Regions from separate parts of the Bacillus sp. AK128 genome, predicted to be linked through region 2. Evidence: riboswitches for the same ligand, from Rfam matches in the RefSeq annotation. Region 2 holds a riboswitch; the other holds the start of a gene.
The links. Region 2 has a riboswitch for cobalamin ahead of M1D60_RS22070 (acyl-CoA thioesterase). Riboswitches for the same ligand answer to the same signal wherever they lie in the genome.
Positions count from the first base shown of each region.

Region 1: another riboswitch for cobalamin. It lies ahead of M1D60_RS07180 (ABC transporter substrate-binding protein); the one in region 2 lies ahead of M1D60_RS22070 (acyl-CoA thioesterase).

Region 1 covers NZ_CP096379.1:1,484,504-1,488,939, forward strand. The annotation lists gene M1D60_RS07175 (ATP-binding protein) at 1-1,007, shown strand, start outside; cobalamin riboswitch at 1,146-1,361, shown strand; gene M1D60_RS07180 (ABC transporter substrate-binding protein) at 1,538-2,533, shown strand; gene M1D60_RS07185 (FecCD family ABC transporter permease) at 2,496-3,548, shown strand; gene M1D60_RS07190 (adenosylcobinamide amidohydrolase) at 3,553-4,436, shown strand, end outside.
Region 2 covers NZ_CP096379.1:4,426,269-4,430,704, forward strand. The annotation lists gene M1D60_RS22065 (calcium-translocating P-type ATPase, PMCA-type) at 1-1,560, opposite strand, end outside; gene M1D60_RS22070 (acyl-CoA thioesterase) at 1,941-2,432, opposite strand; cobalamin riboswitch at 2,593-2,771, opposite strand; gene M1D60_RS22075 (dihydropteridine reductase) at 3,064-3,786, opposite strand; gene M1D60_RS22080 (iron ABC transporter ATP-binding protein) at 3,967-4,436, opposite strand, start outside.

The sequences.
Region 1 (4,436 bases), 1.8 Mb from region 2:
TATCTAGTATATTAAGTAGTATGGCGGATGGTGTGATTACCCTTAACCGTAATGGCGTCACACAGGTATCAAATCCACCAGCTGAACGCTTTCTTCAGGCATGGTATTATGAGCAAGGCATGGAAGAAAATCAAGATAAAATGGTTCCTGCAGAAATGAGAGAGCTTTTTCGCCGAGTCGTGTCATTGGAAAGTGAACAGCTTATAGAAATGGACTTTCAAGGACGAAATTGGGTAGTTGTCATGAGTCCTTTATATAATGGAGAACAAATTCGAGGTGCAGTTGCAGTAATTCGTGATATGACAGAGGAAAGACGTCTTGATAAGCTAAGAAAAGATTTTATTGCCAATGTTTCTCACGAGTTAAGAACACCAATTTCGATGCTCCAGGGTTATAGTGAAGCAATTATTGATGACATTGCTGGTACAGAACAAGAGAAGAAGGAAATCGCTGAAGTGATCTATGAGGAATCTCTTAGAATGGGTAGATTAGTGAACGAGTTACTTGATATAGCAAGGATGGAAGCAGGGCATATCCAGCTTCAAGAGGAGCAAATTAATGTTCAAGAGTTTTTAGAAAGAGTTGTTCGAAAGTTCCAAGGCCTTGCCAAAGAAAAGTCCATCACACTCACTTATCATTGTGATAACTGTGATCAATCTCAGTTTACATGTGATCCAGACAGGATGGAGCAGGTGCTAACTAATCTAATCGATAATGCGATTCGCCATACTGATCAAACTGGTATAGTAGAAGTAAGGGCAACGATGATAGAGAATGGACTGAAAGTAGATGTCCAAGATTCGGGTTCTGGTATCCCTACTGAGGATTTACCATTTGTCTTTGAACGTTTTTATAAGGCAGACAAGGCAAGAACAAGAAGAAAAGGCGGGACAGGCTTAGGGCTCGCCATCGTGAAGAATATTATTGACGCGCATCATGGTCAAATCTCTGTTCACAGCAAAATAAACGAAGGTACGACATTTTCCTTCTTTTTACCACGAAAATAGCAGATTTTCCGCATGTCTTGACGAAGATTCTTGTTCCATACGAAACATTTTATCGTGTAAACAAAAACAGGAGTAAGAAAAAAACTACTTGTTTCATGATAAGTCATCGTGTAAGATTGGATTGGAATGAGTCGAATTATATACTTTTTAATTTTAGGTGTTCAGTGAATTCTTTTCACTGACTTAAAAGGGAATCTGGTTGAAATCCAGGACTGTCCCCGCAACTGTAAGTGCAGACGAAATGAAAGTAACCACTGTATAAATGAGATGACCCTCTGGTTGTTCCTTATACGGGAAGGTTTCAAAGTAGAGTGAAGCACAAGTCAGTAGACCTGCCTATCATAAAGTTCATGAATCTTCGGGGGTTGAGAAGAAGGAACGATCAACAGTAGTTTATTATATATTGATCGTTTTTTTGCTTGCCCTCATAAAAGGGCAAGTTTTTTTATTTGAATACGACATTAGGGTAGTAAGCCATAAGGGCTTTTACATAAAAATTTTTAGGAATAAAGGGGTCAAATAGGATGAAAATGAAGCAAAATCTATTAATGTTACTACTTGCACTTTTCACAGCTTTTACATTAGCTGCATGTGGTGCTACAGATGAAGCACAAGAAGAGCCAGCAACTACAGAAACTGAAAGTGCTGAAACAGAAGAAAGCGCAGAAGGTACTGAAGAAGAAAGTAGCTTTCCCGTTACCATTACGGACGCTGTAGAAAATGAAATTACGATAGAGAAGCAACCGGAAAAAATCGTATCTTTAATTCCAAGTAATACTGAGATCGTCTATGCTTTAGGTATGGGAGATGCAGTCGTTGGGGTATCAGATTTTGATAATTACCCTGAAGAAGTTACAGCTAAAGAAAAGATTGGTGGAATGGAATTCAATGTTGAAAAGGTGATTTCCCTTCAACCAGACTTAGTATTAGCTCATGGTTCAAGTGCATTTAGCTCAGAAAGTGGATTAGAGCAATTACGTAGTGCAGGGATTACAGTAGTGGTCGTTCCTGATGCAACGTCGTTTGAGACAACTTACGGTACAATTAATATGATTGGTCAGATTACAGGAACAACAGACAAAGCGGAAGAAATTGTTGAAGGAATGAAATCTAAATTAGCTGAGATTAAAGAAAAGGCTTCAGCTATTACAGAAAAAGCTACAGTATGGGTTGAAGTTTCTGGAGCACCTGAAATTTATACGACAGGAACAGGCACATTCATGCATGAAATGCTTGTAGCAATTAATGCCAATAACGCTGCAGGTGACCAAGAAGGATGGGTTATGCTGACAGAAGAGGAAATCGTTGCTTTAAATCCAGATGTAGTCGTTACGACTTATGGAAGCTATGATCCAAATGCTACAGCCAATGTGTTAGCAAGAGAAGCATGGAGTGAGGTTCCTGCCATTCAAAATGAACGTGTCCATGACATTCATTCTGATTTAGTATCACGTCCAGGTCCTCGTTTAATTGAAGGAGTAGAGGAACTTGCAAAAGCAGTATACCCTGAAGTTTTTACAGAGTAACAAGTATGTACCTTATATCATTAGCGGTGTCGTTTCTGTCACCGCTATATTTTTGGGGATATCGATAGGTTCCATATCGATTCCCTTTTCTACTATCTTCTCCATTTTTCTTCAGGAATTCTTTGGTTTCCAATCCGAAATTGATCCGATGCTAGTTAATATCGTGATGTCAATAAGGTTTCCACGCGTTATTTTAGCCTTTTTAGTAGGTGCATCACTTTCTCTTGCAGGAGCGGCATTTCAAGGGCTTTTGAAAAACCCTTTAGCCGATCCGTATACATTAGGCGTATCTTCAGGAGCATCTGTTGGAGCTGTCGTTGTGTTGTTTTTCACCATTCAAATTCCTGGCTTAGGTATGTATACCCTTCCCGTATTTAGTATAGGTGCAGCTTTTTTAACCTTAATTCTGGTATTAGCCTTTGCGAAACTAGTAGAAAAACGGATGACCGTAGAAACGATTATTTTAACTGGTATTATTTTTAGTTCATTCTTAGGATCCTTTATCTCTTTAATGATTGCGTTAACTGGAGATGAGCTTAGACAGATTATTTCTTGGTTGCTCGGAAGTGTTTCGATGCGAGGCTGGGAATACATCAACCTTATGCTCCCTTTTGTAATAGTAGGTGTCATCCTTTTGCTTACCCAGAGTAAAGAATTAAATGTACTTTCATTTGGAGAAGAATCGGCACAGCAATTAGGTGTAAACGTCCAGTTAAGAAAGTTTATGATTCTAGTCAGTGCTTCCTTACTAACCGGGGCATCTGTAGCTGTTTCTGGTACAATAGGATTTGTAGGTTTAGTCATTCCACATCTAACAAGATTATTATGGGGACCTAACCATATTCATTTATTACCATTATCGATGCTGCAAGGTGGCGCTTTTTTGGTATTAGCTGATTTAACAGCTCGGACGATTATCGTACCAAGGGAGTTACCAATAGGAGTCATTACTTCTTTAGTTGGAGCACCTGTTTTCGCTATGATTTTATATTATCGAAAAAAAGCAAGGATGTGATCACATGCTTCAAGTGGAGCAACTAGCATTCTCTTACACGGATGAACAAACCATTAAACCAATTACCTTCTCTGTAAATAAAGGGGAGGTATTTGGCATCCTTGGACCTAATGGGAGTGGCAAAACGACGTTATTAAAACTGCTCGCTAAAACACTTACCCCAACTAGCGGCTCTATTACCATTAATAATCGATCAATTACTGACTTTACCAATAAGGAATTTGCACAATCGGTTGCAGTTCTGCCACAAATCACAGATACGGCCTTCTCTTATACAGTGAAGGAAACGATTAAGATGGGCAGATACGCTCATCAAACAGGGCTTTTTTCAACTTGGTCTACTGCGGATGAAGAGGTTGTGCAAGAGGTGTTAAAAGATACAGGACTTGTGCGGTTGCAGCATAAAGGAATTCAGCAGTTAAGTGGAGGAGAACAACAACGAGTATTTCTTGCCCGTGCGCTCGTTCAACAGCCTGATTTATTATTACTGGATGAACCTACTAATCACTTAGATGTTTCCTATCAGATTAATCTATTTGATGGACTATTAAAACTTAAACGGGAGAAACGGCTGACCGTAATTGCCATCTTTCATGACCTTAATTTAGCTAGTCTATACTGTGACCGGGTTTTACTTTTACATGAAGGGCAACTTGCTTCAATTGGTACACCAAAGCAGATTATGCAATCTACTCTTTTAGAAGAAATATATAAAACTGCTATCATTAGGAAGGATCATCCAGAGCTGGCGAAGCCAATTCTCGGATTACTTCCAAGGCCTATTGGGGAAGAGAATGGTTCAGTTATTGAGCAACTCAGTGTGATACATAGACCGGAATATACCGTTATACATTCAAAGCATGATTTTAAAACTTTATCGTCCGCATT
Region 2 (4,436 bases):
AGCCGACTCTTCTCTTGGAGGATCCATCATCGAAATTAATCCTACAAATGTTAGGTCATTCTCATCTTCAAAACTAATCGTTTTACCTTCTTCCACTTCCTTATAGGCAAGCCCAAGAACTCGCAAACCGCTCATTGAGAATTCCTTATTGACTCTTTCTATTTCAAGTTTATGTTTTTCTGTAAAATCAATGACTCCATCAGACGTCTCATACCTTGATACTCTTGAGAGAAGGACATCCAATGCCCCTTTTGTAATCATCAAATTTTTGCCTTCATAATGGTTAATTGTGCTCATCATTTTTCGATCTGAATCAAAAGGCAATTCCTTAATCCTTGAGTACTCGTCTCTAACCCTAAGTTCATCTAGTTGGTACTTCTCACCTAGGTCAACTAATGCAATCTCAGTTGGATCGCCAATTTCTTTTTTATCAGTGGTCACAGAATCATTACAAAGTAGGGACATAATTAGGGCTCTTTTTTGAATCGGATTTTCCAGTTGTAGCTGATCATGCTCAATTACCTGTTGATTTAGATATAATTTTTGGACAGTCATCTTGTTTTGAGTTAATGTACCTGTTTTATCAGAACAGATGACAGAGATACTTCCTAGACTTTCTACCGCATGAAGCTTTCGCATGATTGCATTTTCTTTTGCCATTTTCTGCGTTCCAAAAGCTAAAACAATCGTTACAATCGAGCTCAGTGCCTCAGGTATCGCCGCAACTGCAAGTGCTACGGCAAACATGAACGAATCCGCAATCTCATTCCCTCTTATGATATCAATAGCAAAAATTATAATGGCAATTGCTATGATAATAACCGCAAGCCTTTTTCCAAATTGATCAAGACTTTCCTGAAGCGGAGTCTTTTTCTCCTTAGCTGACTCTAGTAAGTCTGCAATCCTTCCAATCTCTGTGTTCATACCGGTGTTAGTTACTACGACAACACCACGACCATATGTAACAAAACTACCAGAGAAAACCATATTTATTCGATCACCAATAGGGACATCCTTTTCAGCAATTGGGCTAGTGTCCTTCTCAACACTTAATGACTCCCCTGTTAAAGAGCTTTCATTTATTTGTAGACTGTGGTTTTCAATAATCCGCCCATCTGCACTTACAAAATCACCTGCATCAAGAAATAGAATATCACCAACAAGTAATTCCCTAGAAGGAATCTCAACCTTTTGCCCATCTCTTAAGACCTTTGCAGTTGGCGAAGACAATGCTTTTAAACTATTTAAACTCTGTTCTGCTTTAAGATGCTGAACAGTTCCTAAAATGGCATTGATGATAACCACGACCAGGATGACAATCGTACTTTCAAATTTTCCTAAAAAAGCTGAGATAATGGCTGCTGCAATTAGAATAAGGACAAGAAAATCCTTAAACTGTTCGAGAAAAACCGCAATGGCTGTTTTCCTTTTTCCTTCAGCTAACTCATTATAGCCATATTGTTCACGGCGTTTTTCTACATCAGCTGAAACTAATCCTTTTTCGGTAACCTTTAGTTCTTCTAAGACTTCTTTAGATGTTTTCATAAAAAACTGGCTCATATTGTTCATGCCTCCTTTAGGATAGGAATCTTTTATAGATTGATATCATTTACCTAACATATCTTCATTCTAACTATAGATGGATTTCTCTTATATATGATTGTTCTTTATTTAAATTCTTTTACACTTTATTGAAAAAACTAAAAAGAGTCTTTGCAAATAGCATGACTCTTTTTGTTATACCCGTTATAAGGTGGCAGTATCCTTTTATATTAATATTATTGAGAAATACCGACAATATCCCATTCCTTTAGACTCTATCATTTAGGGTTATTAACCCTTTCTCTTCTTGGGGATGAAACACGGAAACTAGCTCCAACTCTAAAACATCACCTATATTCCCCGCTTTAACACATTCGTTTATAAATTTAGCTAATGGATTAAATTTCATCCACACTGCCCGTAAGATTTGCTTTTTTTATTCTTTGCTCTTTTCGCTTTTTGGCATTCATGAATAACTGTCTCTCTACTTCTGTTTCAGGTCTAACCCCTGGAACAGGAACTGGTTTACCATCTTCATTAATAGCAACCATTGTTAGAATGGATGTAGTTGTTAAATTCTTTTCTCCTGTCCTATACTTTTCGCACTCTACTTTTACAAATACCTCCATAGAAGTTCTTCCTGTAGAAGTGACAAAACCTTCTAACGTTAAAATATCTCCAACTCTTGCAGAGCTTATAAAATTCACAGTATCTATAGAAGCAGTAACAACAACGTTTTTACTATGCTTCATTGCCGCAATTGCAGCTATTTCATCAATATATGCTAAAACAGTCCCACCAAAAATCGTGCCCATATGGTTCGTATCAGGGGGTAATACAAGCTTTGTTTGAATAGTACGTGACACATTAGTAGATAATTCGATCATCATTTCCCTTCTTTCCTTTAATCTAAAATTTAGAACATAAAAATCCATTACTTCTTGAGTAATGGATTTAGTAGAATTACACGATACAATTAAACATGGAAAAAAAGTCGGATTCCCCACTATTAATATACCTTCATTCTACCTTCCCAACTCCCGAAGAAGATAATACGATATAAAGATGGCAGGTCTCCTGACTTGTGCTTCAACCTACTATAAGTCCTTCCCATCATATTGACAGTGGATACACTTATTTCGTCTGCACATACAGTTGCGGGGACAGTTCTGGATTCTCACCAGATTCCCTATTAAGTCTACTTAAACACCATATTTATTGGTAATGCACAATATGTAGTTATTAATCACAGAAAATATATCAATACATCGATAGTTTATGGTATGTTTCATTTTTTGACAACTGTTTTATTTTTATAAGTATAGCTAAGTGTTATTTCTAGCTTGCTAGAGTCAAATATTTCGTCCATTCATGAAAAAACTTCTCCTCCTGATCATGAATAACAACTAGTTACCAAACTATCTATGCATAAGGAGAATTAAAAAGGCTTCTCATTGTCGTTATCAACGAATGAGAAGCCTTATATTACTTCGAAAAAAATGGAATTACAATAACTCAGCTTCAAGCATTTTTGGACAAATCAAATGATAAAAAATCATTCAAGTGTTGTTCATGCTTATCAAGCATAATCTGTTCCGCCTTGATGCCCTGCTCAAGCAGCACTTCAATATTCTGTTTGAGGAATTCATCACTGCCGACAACATAGTAAATTCCATCGTTATCTGTAGCAAGATTTTTCACTTCTTCATAATAGTCTTTACGGTTATCAACAAACTGTGATGTAAACTTTTTATCAGGTGCTAATACAAAAACATCTTTAAATAAGAATTCTTTTGAGGAATCGATGTTTAAAGAATGAATTTTATTCACGTTTTCAGCTCGTTTAAAATAATCAAGTACAAGCGGTCTAAAAGTTGCTAAGCCGACACCTGATGACAACAGATAGACATTCTTCCCTTCTCTTTTCAGCGGTACATTTGAATGGGTTTTAAATATTGCAACTTCATCGCCGACTTTAAGATTTTTTAATATCGTTTTAAACTCAGAACATTGCTCTTTGATGCGTGTTGTGATTCCAATCGCATCTTCATGGGGTAAAGTGGAGATTGACATATGGCGAATCAGGCTACGATTTGGTTTATCTCCGACATTAAAGCCCTCAAGTGCGAAGTGAGTATGAGAACCTTCTTCCCATGTAAAATCCTGTGGACGATCGAGCAGGTATGTTCTAATTTCAGACGTTTCTTGAATAATCTTATTAATTTTAGTCCAATATATTTGCATTATAAATCCTCCTCAATTATATGTAGCCTTAGAAAGTACCAAATAGGCGATTGAAACTTCTACCCACTGCAAAAGTAATAACTATCATGATCTGTGCAAACAACAGTAAATAAACTACTTATCTATTAGACTTCTAGAGTATTTTCTTTGAGAAAAGCTCTGTTTTGTAAAACTAGAAAACTAATAAACAGCTATAGGACCATAAGGACCTTCAATAATTTCAATTTTCGTTTCAAAAATATCTGTCAAAAGTTCTGGAACCATAATTTCTTTAACTGTTCCAAATGCAGCAATTTGTCCATCCTTCATTGCACAAATTCGATCAGAATATTTAGCTGCAAAATTTATATCATGCATAACGGTCAGAATCGTTCTTCCAAATTCATTAGCAACATGTCTCAGGTACTCCATCATTTGAACAGAACGAGCAACATCTAGATTGTTTAGAGGCTCATCCAATAGCACATATTCAGTCTCTTGGCATAAAACCATTGCCACATATGCTCTTTGTCTTTGACCGCCTGAAAGCTCATCTAAATATCGATCCTCTAGATTAGTCAAGTCTAAAAAGTCAATATATTTAGAAATAATCTCTTCATCTTCTTTTGTTAATCTCCCCTTTGAATATGGGAAACGTCCAAATCCAGCTA